Regions from separate parts of the Limosilactobacillus pulli genome, predicted to be linked through region 1. Evidence: a T-box and tRNA genes for the amino acid it is inferred to sense, from the RefSeq annotation. Region 1 holds a T-box; the other holds one or more tRNA genes.

Region 1 (15,846 bases):
TGAAGAATCTAAACATCTAAAGCTTGATGCTTGAGCTTGGGGAAAATAATTCGATCGGCAAGTCCCGTAATACCACCCTGGAAAAGCAGGGCAAAGATCGTCCCTAAGCCGAAATTGGCCAGTCCCATCTTAGGCAATGCAGCCAGAGCCATGATCGTAGGCGGAATATATGAGGCCCACATTGACAAAGTTGCATTACCCTTGAAATAACGGAAACGCAAAATCTGGAATAGGTCATCAGCTGGGTGCAAAACCAGGTTGACCCGCTGATAAATTGAAATGGCCACACCAATGAAAGTGACACCCAAAAAGTTGATCAAGACATACAAGGCCACCACTGGTAAGGAATGAGCGTCAGGCATGATACGGTTGAAGATATCCGAGAACCATTGAATGAAGATCGAAAATGGCAGCATGAACAAGAAGTTGCCAAAGATTCGTTTCCATTCCCATTTGTGCATCAAGATGGCATTTAAAACCGAGGTAAGCATTCCTAAAACCATAAAGGCCCAAAATAGAGTCATTGAATTGTTGCCTAATACGGCAATGCCAAGGTTGTTTTCAGCCGCCGTCCAATAGGCAGAACCAAGAAACTGCGGATGAATGTGTGAACTTGTTACCAGCGTTAAGACGTTGCCCATCGAATTGATTACGATTGACAGGGCAAAGTAGGCGATGCTGGCCTGCATTGAAATGGTCCGCTTAGGGACTGTGGTGATATTGTTTGAACTTGCTTGATCCAAATTAATTCCCTTCTTCCTGACAAGATATCAATCTTAAAATTGGTGATAGATTTCACTTGCTACGATAAAGATACCGCCAGCATCGCTCGGTGTCAACCGGTTGACAGAAAAATAAAGATTGATGTCACGGGGTCATCCAGTTTTAGGAACCGTTTTCTTTAACGCGGTGACTGGCAACTGCAAAAGAAAGTTCAGTAATAAAAAAATTAGTGATTTTATCGTGAGTTTGCTCTTTGATTCACAGTATTGCTTGGAGAAAGCTTGTTTATTTCTAAATTGGTATAGCAATCCCAACGAGGCACTTATGAACATAAAATCATATATATCTAAAAAAGATTAAGTTTTGCGCAATCGATTGCTTAACAATATAAAGTCAAGATTTATATGTGGTCCATATGTGAATAAACGTTGATAAACCAATAATCTTGTTAAAAAATAGCTGATAAATCGTGCACAAATAAAAATTGGTATTGTCAATCGATTAGCAAAAATAATTCAAAAAATCAATTGACGATGCGCTCAAATTGGACCATGATACGAGTCATGAATTAATTGTTAATCAAAATTGGTATATTTAACAAAGGAGCAAGAGAAATGCAATCAACTGAGCAAAAAACGATTGCCATCTATGCTGACGGTGCCGTCATTGACGATATGCGTCAAATGGCCAAACTGCCAGAAGTAACCGGCTTTACAACCAATCCTTCACTGATGAAGCGAGCAGGCGTCACCAACTACCTAACGTTTGCCAAGCAGGTGGTCAGTGAGTTTCCTGAAGCTTCCCTGTCTTTTGAGGTTTTTTCACAAGATCCCCAAGAAATGCAGCAGGAAGCAGAGATTTTGAGTTCATTAGGAAATCATGTCTACGTTAAGATTCCAATCCTCAATCTTAGTGGTCAGCCCAACACTGATCTGATTCAACAACTGTCTCATGCCGGCATCAAGCTGAATATTACCGCAGTAACGACCAGCGAGCAGGTTCGTTTGGCACTGGAAGCATTGGATGAACAGACGCCGGCAATTATTTCATTGTTTGTTGGACGCGTTGCCGATACGGGGGCTGACCCAACTTCTTTTGTCAATGCCAGCGTTGCAATGTCGCATTTGCATCCTAATGTTGATCTGCTTTGGGCTTCAACGCGCGAGGTCGATAATATCCGCCAGGCCAAACAGGCAGGAATCGATATTATCACGGTACCACCGGCAATTCTTGAAAAATGGCTGGCTCGGCGAAAGTCTACTCCCGAAGACGTTGCCTTAGATACGGTCCGCGGCTTTGATAAAGATATCAGTACGCTGGGCTTTAGTATTCTTGATGATGTTAAGGAGGCGGCCGCTAATGAATAGTCAACACTCCAATCTGGATCAGTTGTCCGTTACGGCTGCTCGCATGCTGGGGGTCGAAATGATCGAAGCCTCACGCAGCGGACATCCAGGTATTGTTTTGGATGCGGCGCCAATGGCCTATACGCTGTTTGAGTATCACATGCGTTTTAATCCAAAGCAGCCCAAGTGGATCAACCGAGATCGCTTTGTATTGTCGGCTGGTCATGGCTCGGCACTGCTTTACAGTCTGCTGCATCTAAATGGCTTTGATCTGACGATTGATGACTTAAAGGCATTTCGTCAGATGGGTTCCAAAACGCCGGGGCATCCCGAATATGGGTGGACGCCAGGCGTTGATGCTTCAACGGGTCCCTTGGGTCAGGGCCTGGGCATGGCAGTCGGTATGGCGATTGCTGAAAAGCATCTAGCCGCTCAATGCAATCGGCCTGGCTTGTCAGTAATTGATCACTATACGTATGCTTTGGCCGGCGATGGTGACCTGATGGAAGGCATCAGTCAAGAAGCCTTGGACATTGCGGGCAATCTGCAGCTTAATAAGCTGATTGTGCTTTACGATTCAAATGACGTTTCGTTAGACGGACCATTATCGATGAGTACTCATGACAACGTTGAGCAACGCGTCAAAGCAGCCTCGTGGAATTATGAACGTGTTGAGGACGGCAACGACTTGGCCCAGATTGATGCAGCCTTGTGGCGGGCTAAATGCTCTAGTAAGCCAACCTTGATTGAGGTCAAGACCGTAATTGGCTATGGTGCTCCTAAACAGGGGACTAATAAAGTGCATGGCACGCCGGTTGGTCAAGATGGCCTGATGACGCTGCGAGAAAAGTTTGATTGGCATGAGCCGTCTTTTACCGTGCCACAGGCAGTCTATGATCACTTTAAGGAACTGACGGCAGCTAAGGAAAAACAGTATCAGCACTGGTTGGAAATGTGGGCTTCCTACCAGCAGCAGTATCCACAACTGGCAGCACAGTTGATGAGCGACCAGTTCAAGCTTAATGATGCTGAACTGAACTATCAACCGGGTGAAAAAATTGCCACGCGGTTGGTATGTGATGATGCACTGCAAGAGATTGCTCGTCAAAATCCAATGTTTTGGGGCGGGGCAGCCGATCTGGCCAGTTCCAACAAAACGCTGCTTAAACAAGACGACAATTTTGCCGCCGATAATCCTTTAGGACGCAATCTGCGGTTTGGCGTGCGTGAGTTTGGCATGGCCGCGGCTTTGAACGGCATTACGCTGCATGGTGGTACACGGGCGTTTGGCAGTACGTTTTTGGTATTTAGCGACTACCTCAAGGCGGCAGTACGACTGGCAGCTTTAATGAAAGTACCAACGACTTTTGTCTTCTCACACGATTCCTTAGCAGTTGGCGAGGACGGACCAACGCATGAGCCGGTTGAACAGCTGGCGGCACTGCGTTCGATGCCAGGCGTTGATGTCTTTCGGCCGGCTGATGCCAATGAAACGATTGCATCATGGCAGATAATTGGCAAAACCAGCGATCGACCAAGCGTTATCGTTACCTCTCGCCAAGGTCTGCCGGTTCTGGCGGCTGCCAAGCATGCACCGGTAGAACGTGGGGCTTACGTTTTAGCACCAGCCAAGACCAATCATCCAGCTGGAATTTTGATTGCCAGCGGTTCGGAAGTCTCCTTGGCGCTGCAGGCTAGAGAAAAACTGGCAAAAGAGGGCATTGACGTGCAGGTCGTCTCGATGCCATGTCAAGAACGCTTCTTGCGGCAGTCCAAACAGTATCAAGACATGGTACTGCCGTCACGACTGGATAAACGTCTGGCAATTGAAATGGGCAGCTCAATGTGCTGGCATCGGTTTGTTGGCTTAAATGGCATGGTAATGGGCGTTGACGAGTTTGGTACCAGCGCGCCGGGAAATCAGGTTATTGAAAAGTATGGCTTTACGCCTGAGCACGTGGCTGCAGCCTTTAAACAAACCGCTGGACTTACGGCAGAAACGTCAGAACAGGCAGCCGTTAATGGCTAGCCATTATCACTCCAAAATCTATGATTCGCATTATAAATCTTAATCTCTAAACCTCAAAATACTCCAAAAATCCCTAAAAGAAAAAGGCATGATCGATTTCCCATCCTGATCGATCATGTCTTTTTGATTTTGATTATAAATACTTACAGTAAAAAAGCCCTGTGACTTAACATCACAAGGCTTTTTATGAAGCAGCAATCAATGATTACAGCTTGTTGTAGAATTCGACAATCAGCGATTCGTCGATGTCGGCGTTCATGTCTTCACGTTCTGGCAGGCGAACCAGCTTACCTTCGAGCTTGTCAGCGTCGAATTCAACGTAAGATGGACGAGCAACAACGGCTTCAACAGCGTTCTTGATAACGTCCAGGTTCTTGGACTTGTCGCGAACGGAGATGACTTGACCAACCTTAACTTCGAAGGAAGGAATGTCAACACGCTTGCCATCTACGGTAATGTGACCGTGGTTAACCAATTGACGAGCTTGACGACGAGTAGTAGCCAGACCCAGACGGTAAACCATGTTGTCCAGACGACGTTCCAACAGAACCATGAAGTTGGTACCGTGAGTACCTTCCTTGATCTTGCCGGCACGCTTGAACAGGTTACGGAATTGACGTTCAGTCATACCGTACATGTAACGCAGCTTTTGCTTTTCGCGCAGTTGCATACCGTATTCAGACAGGCGGCCACGACGGTCATTACCGTGATCACCAGGTGCGTAGTTGCGGCGAGCCAGTTCCTTACCGGTACCGGACAGAGACATGCCAAGACGGCGAGATACACGCCAGCTAGGGCCAGTGTAACGAGACATATTAGAATTCCTCCAATAAAATTATTTGGAGTAAAATAATCCGATGTGAGCTTGACATTCGTGCAGGCCAATTGGATCGTTCACCCTTGCAGCTGGGTTACTGGAAACACCATGCGGCATTGGTCTGTTGACGAGCTTGCCCCTCACTGCTGCATTATTTTACACAAAGAGTACTTTAACGCGAAAAACCGGCTTAGTCAAGATGTTTGATCAGTTCATCGACAAAAGATTTGATGCCGATCTGTAATTTTGCATCAAAACGGTTCTTGACTGGTGCATCCAAATCTAAGACGCCCACCAGTCGCTGATGATTAATCAACGGAACGACCAGCTCAGATTGAGCAGCCGCATCGCATGAAATGTAGCCGGGAAAAGTGGTGACGTCATCGACTGCCAGGGTTTGCTTCTGAGCTGCTGCCTGGCCGCAGACGCCCTTGTTCATTGCGATATGCATGCAGGCGGGATGACCTTGGAATGGGCCTAAGACCAGTTCATCGCCTTTAGGATCATAAAGATAAAAGCCGGTCCAGTTTAATTGATCGACGCTGTCGTTTAACAGTGCTGAGGCATTGGCCAGGTTGGCAATCAGATTGGTCTCATTTGCCAACAAGGCGGCCAGTTGGGCATTGATAAGCTTAAAATCTGGCAATGTAAAAATCCCTCCGATAAATAATAAGTTGTCAAGTATAGATATGATATAATTTTAATTAGTAGAATTTTAAATTAAACGGTGAAAAAAACAAAGCATAAACCGTGCAAAATTTAGGTGGGATATAGATGTTTCAAGTGTTGATCGGAATTTTAATTATTGCTGCATTGGTAATCATCGGTGTTTACGTCTATCAAAAAAGAACGCTCAATGCTGTTGATGCGATGCTGAATCAAAAAGCCGCCGCCTTGGCAGCTCATTTAGACGAGCGATTCGCTGAAGATGCGCGCCCAGAGCTGAGTGGTGATTCACTAAAGGATTTTAATCAGCTTAAAGAAGAATACCAAGACGAATTTTTGACAGCTGCCAGTCGAGTAGATGACCTAGCCGATCAAATTGCTCAGGATCTGCATGGTTTTAATCTGTTAAGAGTCAAGCCAGATCTACGCAAGCTTCAAGATGCTACGGCCAAGCTGATCAGTGAGCAGCAAAGCTTGGAGAATGGCTTGAAAAAAATCGACGATGCCAAGGCTGAGCACCAAAAGGCAATTGGTCAGCTGAAAAAACAGTATCAGCAGTTCCGTAGCGAGCTGGAAGAAAACAGTTATCGTTATGGCAAGAGCAGTACGGCTCTGCGTCAACGCTTGGCTGATCTGGAAACGCGCTTTACCACGTTTACCACGCTTACGGCCAAGGGCGATTATGAGGCCGCTCAAGACGTGCTCAGCGAACTGCAGGAAGATACTGCTAAGCTGGATCAATTGATTCAAAAGGTTCCAGATGTTTATAAGCCGCTGCTGACTGAATTTCCCACCCAGCTGCAGGAGCTTAAAGAAGGCTATGACCAGCTGAAAAGACATCATTACAACTTTGCCGATGACCAGATCGATCAGGAAATCGACCAGCTCAATCAGCTTTGTGAACGGTCGGCTGCAGATCTGGAGGCTTTAAAGGTTGATGAGGCAGCAACGGCTAACGACCAATTAACGCAGCACATTGATCAACTCTATGACGTTATGCAACGCGAACTTGATGCCCGACCAAAAGTTTCACCGTTGATGCGTGATGTTGGTCGGCATCTGAGTCATGCCAAGCAGCAGAATCGTGAACTGATTGATGAACTGGAACGTCTCAGTCTCAACTATACGCTCAATAATGATGAGTTGGCCAATGCACGTGGCCTGGATGAACAATTGCGGCAGCTGCAGGCGTCATATGATCAAGACCAAGAAGCTTTGGCGATCGAAGAGGCTATTGACAGTCAGGTTGTTGCTCGACAAACCGACAACGAAAAGATGCTGACGGCAATTGAGGAACAACAGCAGCAAATCAACGACAGCGTAGCGGATCTGCAGTCCGATGAGACCCGAGCCAAAAAGACGCTGCGAAAGTTCTCAGTTGAGATTCGGACAATCAAACGGCGAGTTGAGTCATTGAATCTGCCTGGCATTCCAAAAGACTATCTGGACTACTTTTTCTTGGTTAGCGATGAGATCGGTAAACTGGCAGACGCCATTAATCAAGTTAAAATCGATATGGAAGACATTACCAAGCAGCTCTTGATCGTACAAGACGATCTGACCACACTGCAGGAAAAAACTGATGACTTAAGAGATAGTGCCGAACTGACCGAACGGCTGATTCAATATGCCAACCGGCTCAGTATTGATCATGAAGAGATTAATGATGCAATTGCTCAGGCACAAAATGAATTCAATCGTTATAATTATCCAGGCAGTCTGGAAATCTTGGAAAAAGCCGTTGAAAAAGTTGAGCCGGGTTCCTATAAGCAAATGGAGCAGCGATATTACGCTGAGCTTAAGCGAAATTCTTAATAAAAAACGCGTCATTTCGTTGACGCGTTTTTTATTTTCGGACGTCAATCATGGTTAAAAGATTCATGATCTGTTATAATGTAGCGTTGTTTTAGGAGCCGAACCTTCGTCGCGGATGTGATCCATCGGCGGCAATATCTTGCGAGGAAAAACTTTTTTCCCGCGTGCATTAAAGGAGCAAGCACAGTATGATTTATTTTGACAATAGTGCCACGACACAGATCTGGCCAGAAGTTTTGGATACGTATAATCAAGTCTGCCAAAAGATTTGGGGCAACCCTTCTAGTCTGCACAAGGTTGGCGAGACGGCTTGGAATCTTCAAGAGCAGGCACGTAAGCAGATCGCGGACCTGTTTAGCGTTTTGCCAAGTGAGATTGTTTTTACCAGTGGCGGTTCAGAAGGCGACAACTGGGTCATTAAAGGAACAGCAATTGAAAAGCGTCAATATGGCAAGCACATCATTACGACCAGTGTTGAGCATGCTGCGGTACGTAATTCAATGGAGCGATTAGCCGACCTTGGCTTTGAGATTACCTATCTGCCAGTCGATGACCAGGGACGCATCAATCCTGAAGACGTAAAAAAGGCACTGCGGCCAGATACGATTTTGGTTGAGTCGATGGTGGTCAACAACGAGATTGGTACGATTCAGCCAATCAAGGAAATCGGTGAGATCTTAAAAGACTACCCAAAGGTTCATTTCATGGTCGATGCAGTTCAAGCAATTGGCAAGGGAATCGATGACATTGTCTTTTCGGACCGAGTCGATTTTGCAGTCTTTTCTGGTCATAAGTTCCATGCACCGCGCGGGACCGGCTTTGTATATGCCAAAGCCGGCCGCAAGCTGGCCCCGCTGATCGATGGTGGTGGTCAGGAACGCGGCCGTCGCAACGGGACTGAAAATACGGCCGGCTTTGTTGCCATGGCGCGGGCTTTACGAATGGTCAAACAAGAGGAAAAAGAGGTTGTTGAACGCGAAAAAGCCGTTAAGACGCGGATTTATAATCACATTAAAGACTTTGATCACGTTCAGATCATTTCTAAAAACGATGACTCATTTGCACCGCATATTCTGACGTTTGCAATCGTCGGCGTTCGCGGCGAAACAATCGTACATGCTTTTGAAGAGCATGACATTTATATTTCTACGACCAGTGCCTGCTCATCCAAAAAGCATGTAGAGGCCGGGACGTTAGCAGCAATGAAGGTACCGGATTCGATTGCTACCAGTGCGGTCCGAATCAGTCTGGGTGACCAAAACACCTTGGCCGAAGCTGATGAGTTCAACCGGGTCTTTGATGAGCTGTATGCTGGCTTTAAAAAGATTATCGACTAGTTTTGAAAGGAAAATTTTGTTCTAACAATGCAATATGATGAAATCATGGTGCGCTATGGTGAGCTTTCAACCAAAGGGCGCAATCAAAAGAACTTCATTGACCGATTGGGAGCCAACGTCACTAAGGCGCTGCATGGCTTTGATCAGGTTAAGATTCATCCGCAAAGAGACCGGATGCATATTGATTTAAACGGTGCTGACAGTGATCAAGTGATGGACCGCCTAAAGCAGGTCTTTGGCATTCAGACCTTCTCGCCGTCGCTGCGTGTTGATAGTGACTTTGAGGCCGTTAAAAAAGCGGCTGCCAAGATGATTAGAGAACAGGTTAAAAAGCCGGCAACGTTTAAGATCAGTACTCGGCATGCTGACCATGGCTTCCCAATGGGTACATTTGAGATGAATCGTGAGCTGGGGGCCTACCTGCTGAAAGAATTTCCCAACCTTTTGACGGTTGACGTCCATCATCCAGATATTGATCTGATGGTTGAAATTCGCAAGAGCGGGATTTATTTGACCAGTGAAAAGATCAAAGGTGCCGGTGGCCTGCCAGTTGGGACAGCGGGTAAGGGCATGATGATGCTCTCTGGTGGAATCGATTCGCCGGTAGCTGCCTATCTGGCCATGAAGCGTGGGGTCTCCTTGGAAATGGTGCACTTTTATAGTCCACCATACACCAGCGAACAAGCACTGGCCAAGTCAAAGGAGCTGACCAGCAAGCTGGCTAAGTACTGTGGCAGCATCAAGTTTATCCAGGTCCCATTTACCGAGATTCAGGAAACGGTTAAAGAAAAAGTACCTGAAGGCTATCTGATGACCGTTCAGCGCCGATTGATGCTTAGACTGGCTGCAGCGCTGGCCATGAAGCGACACGGCCTGGCCATCTTCAATGGTGAGAGCCTTGGGCAGGTAGCCTCGCAGACGATGGAGAGCATGGTGGCCATTAACGATGTAACGACGTGGCCGGTTCTGCGTCCGGTGTTGTCGTTTGATAAGACTGAAATCATCAAGATCGCTGAAGAAATCGATACCTACGAGCTGTCGATTCTGCCATATGAGGACTGCTGCACGGTCTTTACGCCACCTTCGCCAAAGACCAAGCCAAACCTGAAACGGGCACGATCCTACGAGGCACGGTTGGACGTCGAGGGCTTGATGCAGCGAGCACTGGACAATATCAAGATTACAGAGATTCATGCCGGTGACGAATTCCTAAACCAAAATCAGGACGTTTTTGCTGAATTGCTGTAAAATTTAAGCTGATGCAAGACTTTTTAATGCATCAGCTTTTTTATTTCAAACACCGGATTTGGCTATTCGAATGGTGCTAAATTTGGTATACTGTTCCCACACAAAATTAAAAAACGCTGTGAAACTGAAAGGAGCGTTCATCGTGGAAGTTACTGTCAATGGTGAGAAGATGCAGCTGGTCGGCAATCCGCCAGAAGTAGGTACGGAAATTCCTCACTTTAAGCTGTTTGATGCTCAGAATCAACGGGTTAAGACTCGTGAGCTGCTGGGCAAGCCAACTTTATTTTCAGTCGTACCAGACATCAATACATCGGTTTGCTCGCTGCAGTCACGCAAATTCAACAAGGCAATGGCTGAATATCCTGACGTCCGCTTGATTACGGTCTCCACCAATCCAATTAACGAACAGAAGGGCTGGTGCGCGGCCAATGATATCCCAAATGCTGAGCTTTTATCTGATTATGAACAGTCATTTGGCTATGCAATGAAACTTTTGATTCCTGATGAAGGGGTCTTGGCGCGCTCAATCTTCCTCATTGATGCTGACGGTCAGATCGTCTATTCACAGATTGTTCCTGAAATGACGCATGAACCAGACTATCTGGCAGCATTGAACGCAGTTGAGAAACTTAGCAAGTCAGCCGAATAATTAAAAAATTATTTGAATCGACTTGACGTTATCAAAAATTTCTTTTATCATTACGCTATTCAAGCATTGAACGAGAGAGTAGATTCGACAAGACCGTTCAGAGAGACTCGGTTGCTGAAAAAGAGTCCCGTCAGTCGAATTGAAGGTAGCTCGCGAGCAGAAGCACTGAAACCAAGTAGGTGATTCCGGTTCATGGCCGATATCCCATGTTAGAGCGGAAACTTTCATCAGTAGAGTTTCAATTTAGGTGGTACCGCGAGCAGACTCGTCCTAATTTATTAGGACGGGTCTTTTTAGTTTAATGCCGATCAATCAACAACAACTGTAAATCTGAAAGGGGAACTTGCCATGTCAGAAAAGAACATGTCCACCAAGTTCAACCCAGCTTCAATTGAAGAAGGGCGCTATCAATGGTGGATCGATGAAGGGTTCTTTAAGCCAAGCGGCGATAAGAAAGCCAAACCATATTCAATCGTTATTCCACCTCCTAACGTTACCGGTAAGCTGCACTTGGGTCACGCCTGGGACACGACGCTGCAGGATATGGTCATTCGTCAAAAACGGATGCAGGGCTACGATGTTTTATGGCTGCCAGGGATGGATCATGCCGGAATCGCAACGCAGGCCAAGGTTGAAGCTCGTCTGCGCGAACAAGGCATTTCACGCTATGACTTGGGTCGTGAAAAGTTTGTTCAGCAGGTCTGGGACTGGAAAGACGAATATGCCGATATTATTCACAAGCAATGGGCCAAGATGGGGATCTCGGTAGACTACGATCGTGAGCGCTTTACCCTTGATGAAGGGCTGAATAAGGCTGTGCGCAAGGTCTTTGTTGATCTGTACAACAAGGGTCTAATCTACCGGGCAACCTACATCATCAACTGGGACCCACAGGCACGGACGGCGCTTTCTGACATGGAGGTTATCCATAAAGACGACAAGGGTGCCTTCTACCATGTCAAGTACCCATTCACGGATGGTACGACGTTTAATGGCAAGGATTACATTGAAGTTGCCACGACGCGTCCTGAAACCATGTTTGGTGATGAAGCCGTTGCCGTAAACCCAAATGATGAACGTTACAAGGAACTGGTCGGCAAGCATGTCATGGTACCACTGGTCAACCGTGAGATCGAAATCATTGCCGATGATTACGTAACGCCAGACTTTGGTACTGGGATGGTTAAAATCACGCCGGCACATGACCCCAACGACTTCTTGGTCGGCAAGCGTCATAATCTGCCAGAGCTCAACACGATGAATGAGGATGCCTCGTTAAACGAAAATGCCGGCAAATACTGCGGCATGGATCGTTTCGAGGCTCGTAAGGCAATCGTCAAAGATTTGGAAGACGGCGGCTACATGCTTAAGATTGACCCAATCGTGCACTCAGTTGGCCATTCTGAACGAACGGGCGTACAGGTTGAGTCGCGTCTTTCCACGCAATGGTTCGTTAAGATGAAGCCACTGGCCGAAAAAGCATTGGCCAACCAAAAGACGGCTGATCGGGTCAACTTTGTCCCAGAACGGTTCGAGCATACTTTCAACCAATGGATGGAAAACGTTCATGACTGGGTCATCTCACGTCAATTATGGTGGGGCCACCGCATTCCAGCCTGGTACAACAAGCAGACTGGTGAAATGTACGTTGGTATGGAAGCACCAAAGGACGCCGAAAACTGGGAACAGGATAAAGATGTGCTGGATACCTGGTTCAGCTCGGCTTTGTGGCCATTTTCAACGATGGGCTGGCCAGATACGGATTCTGCTGACTTTAAGCGCTACTTCCCAACCAACACGCTAGTTAGCGGCTATGACATCATCTTCTTCTGGGTTGCCCGGATGATCTTCCAGTCACTTGAGTTTACTGGCAAGGCACCATTCCACAACGTCTTGTTGCACGGATTGATTCGTGACGAGCAAGGTCGTAAGATGAGCAAGTCATTGGGCAACGGGATTGACCCAATGGACGTCATTGAAAAGTATGGTACGGATGCATTGCGCTGGTTCCTGGTTACGGGTTCCACGCCTGGTCAAGATATTCGTTTCTCTTACAAGAAGATGGATGCGGCCTGGAACTTTATTAACAAGATCTGGAATGCCAGCCGTTACGTAATCATGAACCTTGGCGACATGCAAGGTGCACCAAAGCTGCCGGCCCAAGATAAGTGGGATCTGGCTGACCGTTGGATTTTGAGTCGTTTGAACGCAACGGTCAAGCAGGTTACTGAACAGTTTGAATCGTTTGATTTTGGTGAGGCCTGCCGCTGTCTGTACAACTTCATCTGGAACGACTTCTGTGACTGGTACATTGAAATGACTAAGGAAAAGCTCAACAATGGTACTGAAGCAGAAAAGGCCGACACTAAGAACATCTTGGGCTACGTGCTCGACCAAACGCTTAAACTGATGCACCCAATCATGCCATTCGTTACTGAAGCACTGTGGCAAGACATGCCTCATGAAGGCAAGTCGATCATGATTGCCGACTACCCAGTCGTTCATGATGAGTTCACCGATGAGAAATCCGAAGAACAGATGAAACGTCTGATCGAATTGATCACTGCTGTCCGCAACATCCGTAACGAAGCCAATGCACCAATGTCCAAGCCGGTTGACCTGCTGATCAAGACTGATGACCAAGCTGATGCTGACATGCTTTTGGCTAATGAGGACTACATCAAGCGCTTCTGCCACCCAGCCAATCTGCAGATTGCTACCGATACGCAAGCACCAAAGCTGGCCATGAGCGGGATCGTAACCGGTGCTGAAGTCTACATTCCAATGGCTGAGCTGGTTGATCTTAAAGAAGAGCAAGCCCGGATGGAAAAAGAAATTGCCAAGTTGGAAAAAGAGGTTCAACGCTCGGAAAAGAAGCTTGGCAACGAGAAATTTGTCAACAATGCTCCAGAAGCCGTTGTTGCTGAAGAACGGACTAAGGCTGCCGAATGGAAACAAAAGCTGGAGGCAGCTCAGACTCGTCTTGAATCACTCAAGAATGCTTAAAACGAGGGTTGCTAATCCCGACTTTTTAACCTAGTTTAAATTAAATACGTTGGCATCCCCAGGGTTCATCTGAGCTTTGGGGATGTTTTTTTAAAATCAATTCGACTTTTGCGAACAATTGTTCTATAATGAGCAGTAAAAATGAAAGGATTCATCATGACCAACATTCAAAACTATGATGACGCGTTGGCGTTTATTCACGGTCGTACCAAGTTCAAAAAAATTCCTACACTCAAGCGTATGCGGCGATTTTTACAAGAGTTGGGCAATCCGCAGGAAAACCTTGATTATCTGCATATTACGGGAACCAACGGCAAAGGGTCGACAACGGCTATGCTGAGATCAATGCTGATGGCAGACGGCCTGAGCGTAGGGACGTTTACTTCACCGTTTATCGTTCGTTTTAATGAGCGTATTTCATTAAATGGTCAACCGATTCCTGATGATGAGCTGGTTAAGACGGTTCAAAAAGTTGCGCCGGTTGTTGACTATCTGGATGAGGTTTTGCCAGAGGGTGGTCCAACTGAATTTGAGATTGATACGGCAATTATGTTTACCTGGTTTGCCAAAATGCGGCCAGACGTCGTCATTCTTGAAGTGGGGATTGGCGGTCTGTTTGACTCGACCAACGTCATCGTACCCAAGGTCAGTGGCATCGTCTCTGTTGGTTACGATCATATGCATGTTTTGGGCGATACACTGGGCGAGATTGCTGCTCAAAAAGCTGGGATCATCAAGCCTAAGGTTCCGGTCGTAATCGGCAGACTGCCCAAAGCCGCACGTCAGGTGATCATAGAGGCTGCTCAAGACAAGCAGGCACCATTGTATGAAAATGGTCGCCAATTTACGGCCAAAAAGCTAAATGACCATCAATTGAAAAATGAGATTGAATATGATGGCTTGATGATCCACCGTCAAAGATTTCAGTTGGGACTGTTGGGTGAGTATCAAGTTGACAATGCTGCCGTTGCGATTACCATGGCTCAGCTTTATTTAAAGCAGCAAGGACTGCAGATTGACGTTAGGTCGTTTCGGCAGGGACTGGCTGATACGCGTTGGCCAGGTCGCTTGGAGGTCGTTAACGACTCGCCGCTGGTAGTCTTGGATGGAGCACATAATCTCCCTGGGATGCAGGCTTTAACGACGACAATCAAAGACGATTTTAAAAACATGGAGATTTATGTTTTGGTAGCCATTTTGGCAGATAAGCAGTATCAGTTGATGTTGGGTGAGATTGCCAGCTTGCCTAACGTACATTTAATGCTGACCAATTTTGCCGGACCAGGTCCCAAGCGACCAAGTGCCGACTTAAAAAAAGCGGCTCAAGACATTGAGACGCGTTGGCCAATCAAAACAGCTGCCAGCTGGCAGGAAGGACTGCTAAAAATTTCTAAGGAGGCTTCGGCAGACGATGCTATTTTGATTACCGGCTCTTTGTATTTCATCTCAGAAGTGCGCAGTTTTTTCGTTAATTCGGTTGCTGAAAATTAAGGTTATTTGATTTTTAACCGAAAAAATACTATCTGCTCTAGTCTGCATATAGTATTGGCAGGGGAGGTAATCAAATGATCGAAAAAACTTGTCAGCAGCGTTATGTCACACTGGTCAACATGGTATTTAGCAAGGAAGAGGATCTGGCCAATCATTTTTTAGAACTGTTTCCAACGCCGGCAGTTTTTCGCTGCATGACTATGGAAGAGCAGGATGCCTTTTTAGGTTATGATCGGAAACGACTCAAGCCGGTTTTGGCGGCTATTGAGCTGGGCAGTTTGATTCTAACCTGTCCGCACGAGATTTTAGGGCATGCCTATTCCAGCAATGAAGTTGGTCAGTTTTTAATGGACGAGATGGCTGATCAGACACAAGAATCAGTCGAGATTCTCTGTACGGACGTGCATAACGAAATTATTGCTCGGCACTGTTTGTTTAAAGGAGGGCAAGCCGAATGCATGCTCTATCCTGATCAGATTTTTCGCTATGCGCTTCACTGGAACTCATTTGGCCTGATCATGGTACACAATCATCCTTCAGGTGATCCTGCGCCATCCAGACAGGATTTGAGCTTTATGAGTCGATTGGAGCAGGGCTGCCAGCTTTTGGGACTGCATTTATTGGACTGTCTGGTGATTGGCAGTCAAGACTACTACAGCTGGCGTGAAAGTCAGGAAAGTCATGCGACATTTAATGGTCAAATTGCGAATTGAATTTTA
Region 2 (15,846 bases), on a different contig from region 1:
TTTGCCACTTATTCAACTAAGTTCGTTGATCCGGCACTAGGCTTTGCTATGGGCTGGAACTACTGGTTTAACTGGGCAATTACGATTCCAGTTGACGTTACGACGGCTGGGCTGGTTTTCCAATACTGGCTGCCTCATTTCCCAAGTTGGCTGTTCAGTACGTTTGTCTTGATTGCTATTTTTCTGATCAACTATCTGTCGGTGCGCTCTTATGGTGAGACTGAGTATTGGCTGTCTTTGATCAAGGTCGTAACGGTCATGATTTTCTTGATCGTTGGGGTCTGCATCATCTTTGGAATTATGGGCGGTCAAGGACCAGTTGGTTTAAAGAATTTCCATTACAAGGATGCACCATTTGTTCATGGTTGGTCAGGCATTTTAAGCGTGTTCCTGGTGGCTGGTTTCTCATTTCAAGGGACTGAATTGATTGGGATCACGGCAGGTGAAGCCGCTACGCCAGAAAAGTCGGTCTCCAAGGCGATTCACTCAACTTTCTGGCGGATTTTGCTGTTCTACATCTTTGCCATCTTTGTGATTGCCTGCATTCTGCCATACACCAACAAGAACCTGTTGAACTCAGACGTACAAAACATTACGATGAGTCCATTTACGATTGTCTTTAAGCGAGCAGGGATGGCGGCTGCTGCCAGTGTTATGAACGCGGTTATTTTAACGGCTGTAACCTCAGCGGCCAATTCTGGTTTGTATGCCTCAACGCGGATGCTGTTCTCACAAGCACGAGAAGGTTACGCTTGGAAGATCTTTGGTTATGTTAATAAGCGGGGAATCCCGATCTATGCACTGCTTGGTACCATGGTTGTTTCTTGTCTGGCTTATCTGACACAGTTTATCGGACCAGAAGCTTATAACTACCTGATTGGTGCTTCTGGGCTGTGCGGCTTTATTGCCTGGCTGGGGATTGCTATTTCGCATCTGCGGTTCCGGCGTGCTTTCATCGCACAAGGCCACAAGGTCAGTGAGCTGAAGTATCATGCCACGCTGTTTCCATTTGGCCCGATCTTTGCGTTGATTTTGTGTGTGATCGTTATGTGTGGTCAAAACATCGATGCCTTTATCAAGATGGACTGGTCAAATATTGCCATTACCTACATGGCTGTACCACTGTTTTTGATCTTGTTTATCTACTACAAGGTTCGCTATAAAACACACGTGATTCCGCTCAAAGATGTTGATTTATCGCGGAGCAACAATAGCGAATCATTTGTTCCTGAATCTGAAAACGAAGCTAAGTAGTCAAAAAATCCTCGTCAAATTGGCGAGGATTTTTATACGTTGCTTTAAAAAATATTTTATAGAGTAAAATCCTTGATCAGATTGCTTTTACGATGCAGGACAACATTAATGATAGTTTGTTGAAAAATATTTTACTCACGATTACGGTCCAAAGATGATACAATGTAGCTCGTGTCTTTTTAGAAAAACAAAGCAAAGGGGTAAATGGAATGATTGTACTGGCGGGAACCATTGGTGCAGGTAAGACCAGCTTGACGCGGATGCTGGCTGACCATTTAGGAAGTCAGGCTTTTTATGAGTCGGTTGATGACAACGAGATTTTACCGCTTTTTTATAAAGATCCTAAAAAATATGGCTTTTTGCTGCAGATCTACTTTTTAAACAAACGGCTGGCCGAGATTAAGAATTCGTTTGATAATGACTTAAACGTCTTGGATCGCTCCATCTTTGAGGATGCCTTGATGTTTCGATTGAATGCGGATCTTGGCCGGGCCACTCAGACCGAGGCCGATATCTATGCCTCATTGTTGAATAATATGATGGAAGAGCTGCCGCAAGAAGTGCATACCAAGGCGCCAAGTCTTTTGATTGGGATTCAGGTATCGTTTGAGACGATGCTTAAACGGATTAAGAAGCGCGGTCGTTCGTTTGAACAGCTCGAAAATGATCCTAGTCTGTATGAATACTATCGTGAGTTGAATCAACGCTATGTTGACTGGTATGCCAGTTATGACGAAAGTCCCAAGATGCTGATTGATGGTGATCAGCTTGATTTTGTTGAGGATCCCAAGGCTGCTGAACAGGTTTTGACGATGGTTGACGACAAGCTGGCGGAGCTGCAGCTAAAATAAAGCAGCTTGACAAAGCTAAGTTGGACATATATAATAACTTTGTTAGTTATATGTCTGGCATGGAGGATTAGCTCAGTTGGGAGAGCATCTGCCTTACAAGCAGAGGGTCACAGGTTCGAGCCCTGTATCCTCCATTTTTTATGCTTTACTTGCGGATGTGGCGGAATTGGCAGACGCGCAAGATTTAGGTTCTTGTATCTTATGATGTAAGGGTTCGAGTCCCTTCATCCGCATTATTATCAAACGGCTGTCCCGAAGCAAGGTACAGTCGTTTTTTGATTTATTTTGCATCTAATCGCTGATATAGTTGTTCTTAGAAGTTTTAATCGGGAAAGGAAGCCATAAAAATGATCACGTTTGGTCGTTATCGCCTTTCATTCTCAAAAGCCTTGACGTTTGGGTTCTTGATCGTGATTGCGATCGGTACGCTGCTTTTGATGCTGCCGATTGCCGTCAAGCCTGGCGAGGATTCATCGTTTATGACGGCATTTTTTACCGCAACCAGTGCAACCTGCGTGACTGGTTTGACGCTGGTTGATACGGCGACTCATTGGTCCTTATTTGGTCAACTGGTAATTACAGCTTTGATTGAGATTGGCGGATTGGGTTTTATGACGTTTGCGATCATGATGTTTTTGTTTGCACGTCAAAAGATTAGGCTTTCAGCACGTCTGTTGGCTCAAGAATCACTGAACTTGCAGTCGCCAGCACAGATTACTATTGTAAATCTAATCGTTGGCCTTTCACTGATTATTCAGGTTTTAGGCGCGCTATTGCTGTGGCCTGATTTTGGTCGTCGGTTTGGCTTGGTCAAAGGGTTATGGTACAGTATCTTTCATTCAATCTCAGCTTTTTGTAACGCTGGTTTTGATCTGTTTGGCAACAGCCTGGCATTATTTGCTGATGATACCTATGTCTTATTTATCATGGCAGTTTTGATTATTGCCGGCTCATTTGGTTTTTTAGTTTGGCGAGATCTATTGCTTTATCGAAAAAAGCATCGGTTGTCGCTGCATACTTCACTGGCATTGTCGACTGGCGTAATTATCCTAATATTATCGCTGATGAGCTATCTTTTAACTGAAGATAATCTGGCGGCCCAGTTTCCGCACATGTCGGTTGAGTACCGTTTTATTAATACTATTTTTATGGCAATCACACCGCGGACAGCTGGTCTGACGACTTTTTCCTATCGAAATCTTTCACCAGCTGGCATTGCGGTCACGGTGATTCTGATGTTTATTGGCGGTACGCCTGGTTCAACGGCTGGCGGGATCAAAACGACTACGGTTGGGCTATTGACGCTGCAGAGCATTGCCACTTTAAAAGGTCAGCGCGATACGGTTTTTGGTAGACGACGCTTTAAAGAAGAAAATATTTTTCGGGCACTGACGCTGGTTTTTGTTGCTTTTGCAATTCTTGCCGCGGCCATCTTATTGTTGTGTCTGACGCAGCATTTGCCAGCTGATTTTACTTTGGAAGACATTATTTTTGAAGTTATGGCTGCTTTTGGAACGACAGGTATCAGCATGGGGGTCACGCCACATTTGAATTTATTTGGCAAACTGATCATTATGGCATTGATGTTTATCGGTCGGGTTGGAATTTATACCGTAATGTTTACGATTTTAAATGCTCATCCAAAGCAAAAGAACTATCGCTATCCGGAAGAAGGGGTTTTGATTGGCTAATAAAAACAACTATGCAGTAATTGGCATCGGCCAGTTCGGCAGTTCGGTCTGTGAAACTTTGGCCGAGGCACATCAGGACATTTTGGCAATTGATAAAAACGAAGATGTCGTGAATGAATATGCCAATATGGTAACGCGAGCAGTCATTGCCGATGCTCAAGATGAAGAAGCGATGCGCGAGCTTGATCTGGGCAGTTTTGACAACGTCTATATTTCAGTAGGCAATATCCAGGCCAGTATCATGGCAACCTTGATTGTTAAGGAATTAGGTGCCAGAAACATTATCTGCAAGGCTGAAAATGAAAATCACGCGCGGGTGCTGGAAAAAATCGGCGCTGACTATGTCGTACGGCCAGAGCGTGATATGGCCAGACGAATGGTGTTTCATCAGTTGCATTTAAATATTGCCAACTATTTGATCTTGAATCATGAGCTGACGCTGGCTGAAATCGAAGTTAAAAGCAGTGATTTTTGCGATCATACGCTAAAAGAGCTCAATTTGCGCGATACGTATCAAGTCAACGTGATTGCCATTGTCAGTGGTGAGCAGGTCAACAAACTGCCACAAGCCGACGACATGCTTCGTTATGGCGATCATATCTCAGTCGTTGGGGATGTCGGAGCAATTCAAAAGCTCAGTTCGGTAATCGCTGATGAATAATCAAATCATAAAAATAGCGTTGCGAAGGCTTTATAGTCCAACACAACGCTGTTTTTTGATATTAATCATCAATACCGGATATTCCGTGACGAGCTTTTAATGCCCAAAGAATCGAAACGGTATCGATCACTTCTTGCAGCATTGCCCCAATAAAGGCAGGAATGATGCCAAATGCGGCAATCAGCATCAGGGTTGTACAAATACCGATACCGATCAAGACGGCCTGTTGAGCGATACGCATGGTTTCTTGTGAGATCGTAACGGCAATGGCAACCCGGTTCAAGTCATCTTTAACGATTACCAGATCCGCTGATTCACTGGCTGCAGTAGATCCGTGAGCACCCATGGCGATCCCAACATCGGCAGTTGCCAGCGCGGGTGCATCATTGACGCCATCACCGACCATTACGACAGGACGACGATCTTCAGGAACGTTTTTTAAAGCGGCAATTTTTTGTTCGGGCAATAGGTCAGCTTTCACCTCATGGATACCGACCAGCTTAGCAACATGCTGAGCAATAGCTTTTTGATCGCCAGTCAGCATAACCAGGTGCTTAACGCCTAGCTGACGCAGCTGTTCCATAGTACGTGGCGCTTCAGGACGAATCTGATCTTGGAAAATTACACAGCCCCAGTACTGATCATCTACACTAACATAGATTGCGGTCTGTGACAGCGGCTTGTGGGTCGTATCCGGGTCAGCAAAGAGCAGCTTGCCGACCTTGACTTGTCGGCCGTCAACGATTGCTGAGATACCGTTGCCGACGACTTCTTTTAGCTCACTGGCAGAACTAAGCGGAATCTGGTGTTCTTGGGCATAGGCAACGGTTGAACGGGCAAGGATATGTGGCGACTGTTCCTCGGCGCTGGCGGCAAAGTGCAACAGTTCCTTAATGTCGACTCCCTCGGCAGGCTCAAGATGATCAACGGTCAGCTGGCCGCTGGTAATCGTACCGGTTTTGTCAAAGGCCATTGTTTTTGGATGCGCCATTTTTTCCAGGACGCTGCCAGTTTTGATGATGATCCCGCTGCGTGAGGCCCGACTCATCCCCGAAACGATGGCAACCGGAGCAGCTAAAATCAGCGGGCATGGTGAGGCGACAACCATTACTTGAGCAAAACGGCTGGGATCTTTGCTGATGATCCAAGCAATGCCGCCAATTACAAGTGCTGCCGCAGTAAAGGGAACGGCATAGCGGTCTGCCAAACGGACAAAGTGAGCAGGGGTGTTCTCCGCTTCTTTAACCAGGGCCACCAGCTTTTGATACTGACTGTCACGCGCTAATTTAACTGCTTTAATGACGATTGCCTGATCGCCGTTTAGCGAGCCTGACATTACCTGATCGCCAACCTGCTTATCGATTGGCTTTGATTCACCGGTCAGCGATGATTCGTTGACTTGTGTATTGCCTTTAATGATCTCACCATCAATTGGCACCAGCTCGCCAGGCTTAACGATGATCGTATCGCCAACCTTAACCTGGTCGACATGCACGTCTTCGATCTGCTCGTTTATCAGCCGGTGAGCAGACTGCGGTGAGTTGTCAAGCAATGCCTTAAGCTCAGAGTTGGCCTTACGAGAGGCATAGTCTTCCAAAGCATCGCCGCCGACCAGCATTACTAATATCACCATGGCGGCCCAATACTCACCAACGCTTAGGGTGGAGACAACGGCAATGATTGCCAGCAGGTCAACGCCATAGCGACCATTTTTGAGAGTGTGGATCATCTCAATCAGCATCGAAAGCGCGATCCCCGCCCCCACGATGGTTACCAAAATCTGGGCAGCAAGCGCCTGCTTAAAAACGTATTGCAGGAGAACTGCTACTAAGGCGACAGCTAAAATCATGAACAATTTCTGTCGATGCGAAAATTTTTTCATAATTTTCAGCTCCTTTCTCCAAATTTTGTCTTAATTATAACGCTGTTTAGTAATCGCTTCCAGATGTCAGCCTGAGTGAATATGCTGAATTGGTTTCATAAAAGAAGGAATTAATAAATATCGGAATAATTAACGAAAATATCAAATTAGTATTGACATTAAACGTTTTTATCGGTAATATATATAACTGTTGATACGATATCAGCAAAATTAAACAGCAGTTGCGGAAGTAGTTCAGTGGTAGAACATCACCTTGCCATGGTGGGGGTCGCGGGTTCGAATCCCGTCTTCCGCTTGATTCCATTATTTTTATGCACCCATAGCGCAATTGGATAGAGTGTCTGACTACGAATCAGAAGGTTGAAGGTTCGACTCCTTCTGGGTGCATTGATCGGGAATTAGCTCAGCTTGGTAGAGCGCTTCGTTCGGGACGAAGAGGTCGCAAGTTCAAATCTTGTATTCCCGATTCATATAAACATTATGCGGAAGTAGTTCAGTGGTAGAACATCACCTTGCCATGGTGGGGGTCGCGGGTTCGAATCCCGTCTTCCGCTTGAATTGAATATTCATTATGCACCCATAGCGCAATTGGATAGAGTGTCTGACTACGAATCAGAAGGTTGAAGGTTCGACTCCTTCTGGGTGCATCTCTTGCGGAAGTAGTTCAGTGGTAGAACATCACCTTGCCATGGTGGGGGTCGCGGGTTCGAATCCCGTCTTCCGCTTTTTTTGTTGCGTGAAATAAAAACTCCAGTCTCAAGGCATGAGATTGGAGTTTTTTCTCACTCTTTTTTGTGTTTTGAGTCAAGAAACTATTACTCGAGATCGTTTGAATTGGTAATCAATTGTCAAAGTAAAGTGGACTCAAACAAGATGATGGTGTTAGTCATTATTACGGTAGACACACTGACCCTTAAACCAGGTTTCTTTTGCACGGACTTGAGTCAGCTCGTCTGCTGGTACGGTAAAGATATCCTTGTTGAGAATGACGAAATCAGCCGACTTGCCAACCTCCAGTGTTCCATTATGAGTAAAGCCGCCAATCTCAGCTGCCCATTTGGTATAACCAAGAATGGCCTGAGGGACACTGATTGCTTCTGCTTCATTAACCACGTCATCATTGGCTGCGCGGCGTGTCACAGCTGCGTAGATACTGTAAAACGGGCTGTCTGGTTCAGCCCATGGCGTACATGGCGCATCGGAACTTAACGTCGTCAGTGCATTGGAATTAAGCATCGATTTGATTCGATAGGCCTGCTTGAACTGCTCGGGAGTCAGGTAGGTACGATATGACTCGTCTTCAGCAAAGAAAAAGATTGGCTGCGTAGAAAGTCCATAGTGCATCTTAGCGTGATTGATTTGATCAAACATCTGATCGCTCAGCAACGAGGCATGTTCGATTCGAATCGAAGGCATGTCATCCAGCCATGGCTCCATATTGCAGGTTGTATCCAAAACCAGCTGAATTGCTGCATCGCCCATTGCATGAATGGCCGCCTGCAGATGATGCTTTTTGGCAAATTCAACCGCAGTTTTTAGCTTCGCCTGATTGGTCAACAAGACACCGCGCTTGCCGGATGGGTAAGGAATCGAATTATCTGCAGTCTCACCAGAGATGCTGCCATCCATAAAGATCTTGATACCGGCGACTCTTAGCTGATCGTTGCCAACTGGTTCCAGACTTTGACCTGGATCCAGCTCATCATATACATAATAAATCGAAGCGCGTGGAGTAAAACCTCGTTTAACGGCATCTTGATAAAGCTGCAGCGTGGTGTATGGCTTTAAGCGTCCCATCATCTCACCGATGGCTACAATGCCGTTTTTAAGATAGTGCGTTGAACTGTTGACCATATTTTGGACATCGCCGGCATAGCTTTGAGCCGATTTGGCACGAATCAGCAGCTGACTGGCAGCTACCTCGCGCATAAAACCATTGGGACGCCCATCGGCAAAGTGCTCAATCTTACCACCCTTGGGATCCGGCGTATCTTTATCAATGCCAGCTAGTTCCAAGGCTTTAGAATTGCCGACCGATGAGTGACAATCAGACCGATAGATGAAAATTGGCTGTTCAGTCGTAACCTGATCAAGATCATCAACGGTTGGTGAGCAGTGCTCAGCTAATTTGGTTTCATCAAATCCCCAGCCTTCGATCCAGACATCGGGTCCTTGACCAAGCTGTGGCGACTGTTTGAGTGCAGTGATCATTTCTTTGATGCTGTTGACATTGGGTGGCGTGCAGGCCGTACCATGAAGAGCATCGGCAATATATTTTGGATGGGTATGACAGTCAATTAAGCCTGGCAAAACGGTCTGCTGATGCAGATCAATGGCGTCTGGATCATCAATCTGATCAGTCTGGCCAATCCAACTGATGCGGCCGTCTTTGACTTTAAAGGCAGTAGTAAAATCAGTCTCGCTGGTACCGACAAAGATCTTGCCGTTGACAAAGGTTTGTTCCATGATTGTTTCCTCCGTATCATTTTTGGTAGCGGTAACATTATAATAATCCGCTTATTGAACTGAGACAACCAACGAAAATTAAAACTGGATATTAATGGTAATTATGTCTATAAAATCAATCGTAGCATCTTGCCGATTTATACTTTTTAACCATCTTGAAAGCCTTTGCTTATTTTTGATAAGTGTATATCTGCACAAATCAAAAATAATTTTGAAAGTGCTTTAGGTAGCTGTAAACGCCTTGATTACGCCTAAATAGCCACTTTCTAATTAAATGGTCTAGTTTAAATGTGCAAACATTCACTTTCCAAATGGAGCTGAATCTGCTAAGATAGTGGCTGTAAAGGAAATCTAATGATTGCAAAGGAGATTTTGCTCTATGAAAGCTGCTGTTATTCGTGAAAACTGTGATGGTTTCGTTGACGTCAAGGATGTAACGCTGCGTGACCTGAAGCCAGGTGAAGCACTGGTTGACATGGAATACTGTGGTCTTTGCCACACTGACCTGCACGTTGCTGCTGGTGACTTTGGCAAGAAGCCTGGTACGATCATCGGTCACGAAGGTGTTGGCCGTGTATCCAAGGTTGCTCCTGGCGTTACCAGCCTGAAAGTCGGCGACCGGGTATCCATCGCTTGGTTCTTCAAGGGCTGTGGTCACTGTGAATACTGTCTGACTGGCCGTGAAACGCTTTGCCGCAACGTTCTGAACGCCGGCTACACTGCTGATGGTGCCATGGCTGAACAATGCATCGTACCTGCTGACTATGCAGTTAAGGTACCAGAAGGCCTGGACCCAGTAGAGGCTACTTCTCTGACTTGTGCCGGTGTTACGATGTACAAGGCTCTGAAGGTTTCCGGCATCAAGCCAGGTCAATGGGTATCAATCGTTGGTGCTGGTGGTCTGGGTAACCTGGGTATCCAATTTGCTCACAACGTATTTGGTGCTCACGTTGTTGCCGTTGACGGTAACCCTGACAAGCTGGAAGCTGCCAAGAAGGAAGGCGCTGAAGTCCTGATCAACCGTCACGACGGCAATGTTGACGAACAGATCCAAGAAAAGGTTGGCGGCGTTCACGCAGCTGTTGTTACGGCCGTTACGCCAGCTGCCTTTGACCAAGCTGTTGACTCTCTGCGTCCAGATGGCAAGCTGGTTGCCGTTGCCCTGCCAAAGGGTGACATGCAATTGAACATTGCTAAGACGGTTCTGGATGGGATCGTAGTTGCCGGTTCTCTGGTTGGTACTCGTCAAGACTTGGCTGAATGTTTCCAATTCGGTGCTGAAGGCAAGGTTCACCCAATCGTTAAGACTCGCAAGCTGGAAGAAATCAACGATATGATTCAAGAACTGAAGGACAACAAAGTGGTTGGCCGGAACGTCGTTGACTTCGTTCACAACAAGTAATCGAATAATGGCTGGGATAAGCAGTTCCTGGCAATCCTAAAAATAAGGTTCACCGCTGTTTTAATAGCGGTGGACTTTTTTGATTCTTTCGCCCAGATATTTTCAAGTATATATGGTAGAATTAAGGTCAATATTAGTCAGATGAAGAACGAGGGGGCGAAACTTTGGAAGACCGCAGTATATCAGATGTTATTGAGGCATACCTCAAAGAGATTCTTGGTAACTCAGAACAGATTGAAATTCGTCGCTCGGAGGTTGCCAATCATTTTGACGTGGTACCTTCACAGATCAATTATGTAATTAAGACTCGCTTTACTCTGCAGAATGGCTATCTGGTGCAAAGCAAGCGTGGCGGTGGCGGCTATATCCGGATTGAGCGCATTAATCTACTGGATGATGTTGACGTCTTGGATATGCTGATCAATGCGATTGGTGATTCGATCAGTGAACGCGATGCCTTCGATGTCATTAGAACCTTATATGAAGAAAAAGTCGTTACACGACGCGAGGGTGATCTGATGATGGTGATGGTTGCCAAACAGACCTTGAAACTGGATAGTCGGGTTAAGGAAAATCAGCTGCGGGCTCGGGTCCTAACCTCGCTGCTGAACCGACTGCGTTTTGAAAGCTAGAGAGAAAGAGACGGTGATTTAATGGACAATAATTCATACACCCGAAGTGCACAAAACGTTTTGCAGATTGCCCAAGAACAGGCACATTACTTTAAGCATCAGGCCGTGGGGACCGAACATCTGCTGCTGGCTTTGAGTATGGTTTCCAATAGTATTGCCGGCCGTGTTTTAAGTCAATTCAACATTACCAGTGATGACATCAGAGAAGAAATTGAAAGTCTGACCGGCTATGGCACGATGCAAGAAGTTGATCGCGATACCTACCTGCCGGACTCACCCAAGCTGCGCAGTATTCTGGCACTGGCTAGCCAGATGGCACAACGACTGCAGGCTCCTCAGATTGGCACTGAGCATTTATTGCTGGCACTTTTGAGTGATGACGCAATTTTGTCGTCACGAATTTTGAACAATCTAGACGTCAACCCTAAGCAGGCGCGGCGGATTCTGTTAAGACGATTGGGAATTGCTGAAAATCAGCAGCGACGTGCGCCAAGGCGACGTCCAAGTGAAGACGATAGCAGTGATGGTGAGGTTCAGGGGACGCCAACGCTGGATAAGCTGGCGCGCGATCTTACTCAGATTGCGCGTGGTGGCGGCATGGATCCGGTAGTTGGCCGTGATCGTGAAATTAAACGAGTCATTCAGATTCTCAGTCGGCGAACCAAAAACAACCCAGTTCTGATTGGTGAGCCTGGGGTTGGTAAAACAGCGATTGTTGAAGGCCTTGCTGAACGGATCGTAGCCGGTCGGGTTCCCGAAGAGCTGGCTGATAAACGACTGATGATGCTGGATATGGGATCTTTGGTTGCCGGTACCAAGTATCGTGGTGAGTTTGAGGATCGCCTGAAAAAAATCATTAACGAGATTTACCATGATGGTCATGTGATTTTATTCATCGATGAACTGCATACCTTGGTTGGAGCTGGTGGTGCCGAAGGGGCAATTGATGCCTCAAACATCTTAAAGCCAGCCCTGGCCCGTGGTGAACTGCAGACGATCGGGGCTACGACGCTTGATGAGTATCAAAAATACATTGAATCAGACGCAGCCTTAGAACGACGTTTTGCTACGGTTCAAGTCGAAGAGCCGACTGCAGAAGATGCATTAAAGATTCTAAAAGGTCTGCGGCCAAAATATGAGGAGCATCATCATGTCAAAGTTGACGATGAGGCACTTGAAGCAGCCGTTAAACTGTCGACGCGCTATCTGACGAGTCGTTTTCTACCGGACAAGGCCATTGATTTAATGGACGAGGCGGCAGCCATGGTCCGGATTGAGGCTGAAGAAAAGACGTCGCCCCTGGCAGGTGAGCAAGCCAAGCTGCGTCAGTTGGGTGAAGAAAAAGAACAGGCCATCGAGCAGCAAAACTTTGATCGAGCGGCTCAACTCAGGCAGGCCGAATTAACCATCAAGGCCCGGTTGGCTGAGGAAGAAAAGCGACGTCAAGAGCAGGCTGACCAATATCAGCTGCATGTTGGCGCCGAAGACATCGCTAAGGTAGTTGCGGAATGGACGGGTGTGCCATTGACGCAACTGCAGAAATCAGAAAGCGACCGTTTGATCAATCTGGAACACGTGCTGCATCAGCGCGTGATTGGTCAAGACGAGGCCGTTTCTGCGATTGCACGCTCAATTCGACGGGCACGCAGCGGGCTTAAGGATCCCAACCGTCCCATTGGTTCATTTATGTTCCTTGGTCCTACTGGTGTCGGCAAGACTGAATTGGCTAAGGCATTGGCAGAAGCGATGTTTGGTTCGGAAAACAACATGATTCGCGTTGACATGTCTGAATATATGGAAAAATACAGCGTCAGTCGTTTGATTGGCGCAGCACCTGGCTATGTCGGCTATGATGAGGGTGGCCAGTTGACAGAAAAGGTTCGTCAGCATCCATACAGTGTCGTATTGCTTGATGAGGCCGAAAAAGCTCATCCAGACGTATTCAATCTGTTGCTGCAGGTTTTAGATGACGGCTATCTGACGGATTCTAAAGGGCGGCGCGTAGATTTCCGCAATACGATTTTGATTATGACTTCCAACCTGGGGGCAACACAGCTGCAAGACGAAAAGCAGGTTGGCTTTGGTGCTTCGGATATGGCTCATGATTATCAGGCAATGTCGTCTGCCATCAAACAGCAGTTGAAGCTGCATTTTAGACCCGAATTCTTGAACCGAATCGATGAAACGGTAATCTTCCATTCATTGAATGAAAAAGAACTGCACCAGATTGTCAAGCTTTTGGCCGGTAAGGTCACGAAACGGATTGCTGAACGTGATATTAAGCTGCGCTTTACGCCGGGGGCAATTGACGTGATTGCCAAAGCTGGCTATGATCCCGAATACGGAGCACGTCCATTGCGGCGCGCCTTGCAAAATCTGGTTGAAGATCCGCTTAGTGAGGCTCTGCTGGCCGGCTCGGTTCAAGGCGGCGATGAGGTTGTGATTGGATCGCATCAAGGCAAGATTACCCTTAAGGATAAGCGCGGGGATGCCAAACCGGAATTGATTGCGTTGCCTTAAAAAACGTTGTTCTCGATAAATAACCTGATAGACAAATCTTAAAAGTCATTAAATCACCATTTACCAAAATGGGATTTGGTGACTTTTATTTTAGCGAATTGGTAACCCAAACTTGCAAGAACTGGCTTTTCGTGTGAGAATTACTTTGACTAATATGGGAAACCAATAAGGGAGAATTTATTGAAATGAAACGTGCAGAACAACTGGCAAAAACGCGCCAGGCAATCTTAAAAACCGCTACGACTCTGTTTTTGCAAAAGGGCTTTTCTGGCGCTTCAACCAGAGATATTGCCAAACAGATTGGGATTACGCAACCAGCCTTATACCATCACTTTAATAATAAAGAAGTGCTGTACCTGGCCGTTTTAACCAACCTTTGCGGCAAGGTGCGCCAAGACATCAATAAGGTAATGCGTAAGCAACAGATCGCTCCAGAAGAACGACTATATGGCATCACCGAAGTTTTGAAAAAGCATCACCCACTCAACGTCTATGATCAGTATCAAGAAGCCAAAAGAGAGATTTCCGAAAGTGCTCAGCGCAAATTAGACATGCTGTTTATGATGGACTACATTGAACCGATTGCTGATTTCTTCAAACTGCCAGAAGTCAATCTGCGGCCAGAATTGTTGCCAAGAGAAGCTGCTGAGCTGTTCTTGGCTGATCTGGCACCGATTTTTGATTCGTTCCGGCCAATTGGCGGCCATGCTATTTCCGAAGAGCAGCGTACCAAACTGATTTTGGACTGCATTTTACGCGGCTTGACGGTTGCTGAACCAGCCAGTGAAAAATAAGAACTAAATATTGACATTGGATAAGCAAACGCGTATGATGACCAGTGTATGTAATTGCGAGTTCATTTGAGTTCCGTGATCTCTTGTCCATGGGATTCTTTATAAAAACCAAAGACAGCTGCCAGCTGTTTTTGGATTTTTTTTGCCCAAAAGCAGGAATTTTGACTAATTGTAATCAAAATGTAATATTACAAATTCAACTGAACTTGCCCAACAAATTTGAGAGGTGAATAGTTTGGCCGGACATTTAGTAAAATACGGTAAGCACCGTACGCGTCGCAGTTACTCCCGTATCAAGGAAGTACTGGACCTGCCTAACTTGATTGAAATCCAGACCGATTCCTATAACTGGTTTATGGAAAAAGGTCTGCGGGAAATGTTTAACGACATCATGCCAATCGATGACTTCCAAGGCAAACTGTCGTTGGAATTCGTCGACTACCAACTGCTTGAACCTAAGTACACGGTTGATGAAGCCCGGGAACACGATGCAAACTACTCTGCACCATTGCACGTTACCCTGCGCCTGACGAACCACGAAACTGGCGAAATCAAGTCCCAAGACGTGTTCTTCGGTGACTTCCCACTGATGACGGACCAAGGTACCTTCATTATTAATGGTGCCGAGCGAGTAATCGTTTCTCAACTGGTCCGCTCACCTGGTGTCTACTACAATGAAGAAGACGACAAGAACGGCCGGCCAAGCTATGGCGCTACCTTTATTCCAAACCGTGGTGCCTGGCTGGAATACGAAACCGATGCCAAGGGAATCTCTTACGTGCGGGTTGACCGGACGCGGAAGCTGCCCCTGACTGAAATGGTCCGTGCACTGGGTTTTGGCTCTGATGACGAAATTATCGATATGCTGGGTGGCAACAGCGAAGGCTTGTCAGCTACGATCGACAAGGATGTGCACAAGAACCCCGAAGACTCCCGTGTTGAAGAAGCCTTAAAGGACATTTACGAACGGCTGCGTCCTGGTGAGCCAAAGACGGCCGATTCTGCTCGCAACCTGCTGACAGCGCGCTTCTTTGATCCAAAGCGCTACGACATGGCACCGGTTGGCCGTTACAAGACCAATAAGAAGCTGATGATGAAGTACCGTCTGCTGGGTCAAACGCTGGCCGAAACGCTGGCTGATCCGGAAACAGGTGAAATCTTAGCCAACAAGGGCGACGTAGTTACCAAAGAAGTTCTGAAGACTCTGGAACCAGCCCTGGATAACGATGACTTCAAGATGGTTACCTACACGCCATCTGATGAAGCCGTAGTTACGGCACCAGTCAAGCTGCAAAAGATCCTGGTCTACTCCAAGAACGATCCAGATCGCGTAGTACCAATCGTTGCCAACGGTCACATTCCATTGGAGCTTAAGCACATTCAACCAGCCGATATCATCGCATCGATCAACTACTTCTTCAACCTGCAAGAAGGTATTGGTACGACTGATGACATCGACCACCTTGGCAACCGACGGATTCGTTCCGTTGGTGAGCTGCTGCAAAACCAATTCCGGATCGGCTTGGCTCGGATGGAACGTGTGGTTCGTGAACGGATGTCAATCCAAGACATCAACACGGTTACGCCACAGCAATTGATCAACATTCGTCCAGTTGTGGCCTCAATCAAAGAATTCTTTGGTTCATCTCAGCTGTCTCAGTTCATGGACCAAACCAACCCACTGGGTGAACTT

Evidence for each region. A T-box is a leader RNA that pairs with one kind of tRNA and senses whether it is charged. The one in region 1 lies ahead of QOS03_RS01645 (valine--tRNA ligase), so its partner is inferred to be a tRNA-Val.
Region 2: it encodes a tRNA-Val, which carries the amino acid that the T-box ahead of QOS03_RS01645 (valine--tRNA ligase) is inferred to sense. The anticodon was not compared.

The regions. Positions count from the first base shown of each region.
Region 1 covers NZ_CANCWQ010000003.1:53,267-69,112, reverse strand. Annotated here, with positions in the region: gene QOS03_RS01690 (fructose permease) at 9-689, opposite strand; gene QOS03_RS01685 (transaldolase family protein) at 1,338-2,090, shown strand; gene tkt (transketolase) at 2,083-4,098, shown strand; gene rpsD (30S ribosomal protein S4) at 4,304-4,912, opposite strand; gene QOS03_RS01670 (GAF domain-containing protein) at 5,106-5,561, opposite strand; gene ezrA (septation ring formation regulator EzrA) at 5,690-7,396, shown strand; gene QOS03_RS01660 (cysteine desulfurase family protein) at 7,585-8,733, shown strand; gene thiI (tRNA uracil 4-sulfurtransferase ThiI) at 8,761-9,981, shown strand; gene tpx (thiol peroxidase) at 10,124-10,630, shown strand; T-box leader at 10,688-10,906, shown strand; gene QOS03_RS01645 (valine--tRNA ligase) at 10,979-13,636, shown strand; gene QOS03_RS01640 (bifunctional folylpolyglutamate synthase/dihydrofolate synthase) at 13,778-15,127, shown strand; gene QOS03_RS01635 (JAB domain-containing protein) at 15,202-15,840, shown strand.
Region 2 covers NZ_CANCWQ010000004.1:7,737-23,582, forward strand. Annotated here, with positions in the region: gene QOS03_RS01990 (amino acid permease) at 1-1,254, shown strand, start outside; gene QOS03_RS01995 (deoxynucleoside kinase) at 1,464-2,105, shown strand; tRNA gene QOS03_RS02000 (tRNA-Val) at 2,167-2,239, shown strand; tRNA gene QOS03_RS02005 (tRNA-Leu) at 2,257-2,338, shown strand; gene QOS03_RS02010 (TrkH family potassium uptake protein) at 2,453-3,796, shown strand; gene QOS03_RS02015 (potassium channel family protein) at 3,789-4,457, shown strand; gene QOS03_RS02020 (heavy metal translocating P-type ATPase) at 4,519-6,339, opposite strand; tRNA gene QOS03_RS02025 (tRNA-Gly) at 6,563-6,634, shown strand; tRNA gene QOS03_RS02030 (tRNA-Arg) at 6,653-6,726, shown strand; tRNA gene QOS03_RS02035 (tRNA-Pro) at 6,732-6,805, shown strand; tRNA gene QOS03_RS02040 (tRNA-Gly) at 6,822-6,893, shown strand; tRNA gene QOS03_RS02045 (tRNA-Arg) at 6,913-6,986, shown strand; tRNA gene QOS03_RS02050 (tRNA-Gly) at 6,993-7,064, shown strand; gene QOS03_RS02055 (amidohydrolase) at 7,222-8,805, opposite strand; gene adhP (alcohol dehydrogenase AdhP) at 9,185-10,207, shown strand; gene QOS03_RS02065 (CtsR family transcriptional regulator) at 10,372-10,839, shown strand; gene QOS03_RS02070 (ATP-dependent Clp protease ATP-binding subunit) at 10,861-13,359, shown strand; gene QOS03_RS02075 (TetR/AcrR family transcriptional regulator) at 13,545-14,153, shown strand; gene rpoB (DNA-directed RNA polymerase subunit beta) at 14,380-15,846, shown strand, end outside.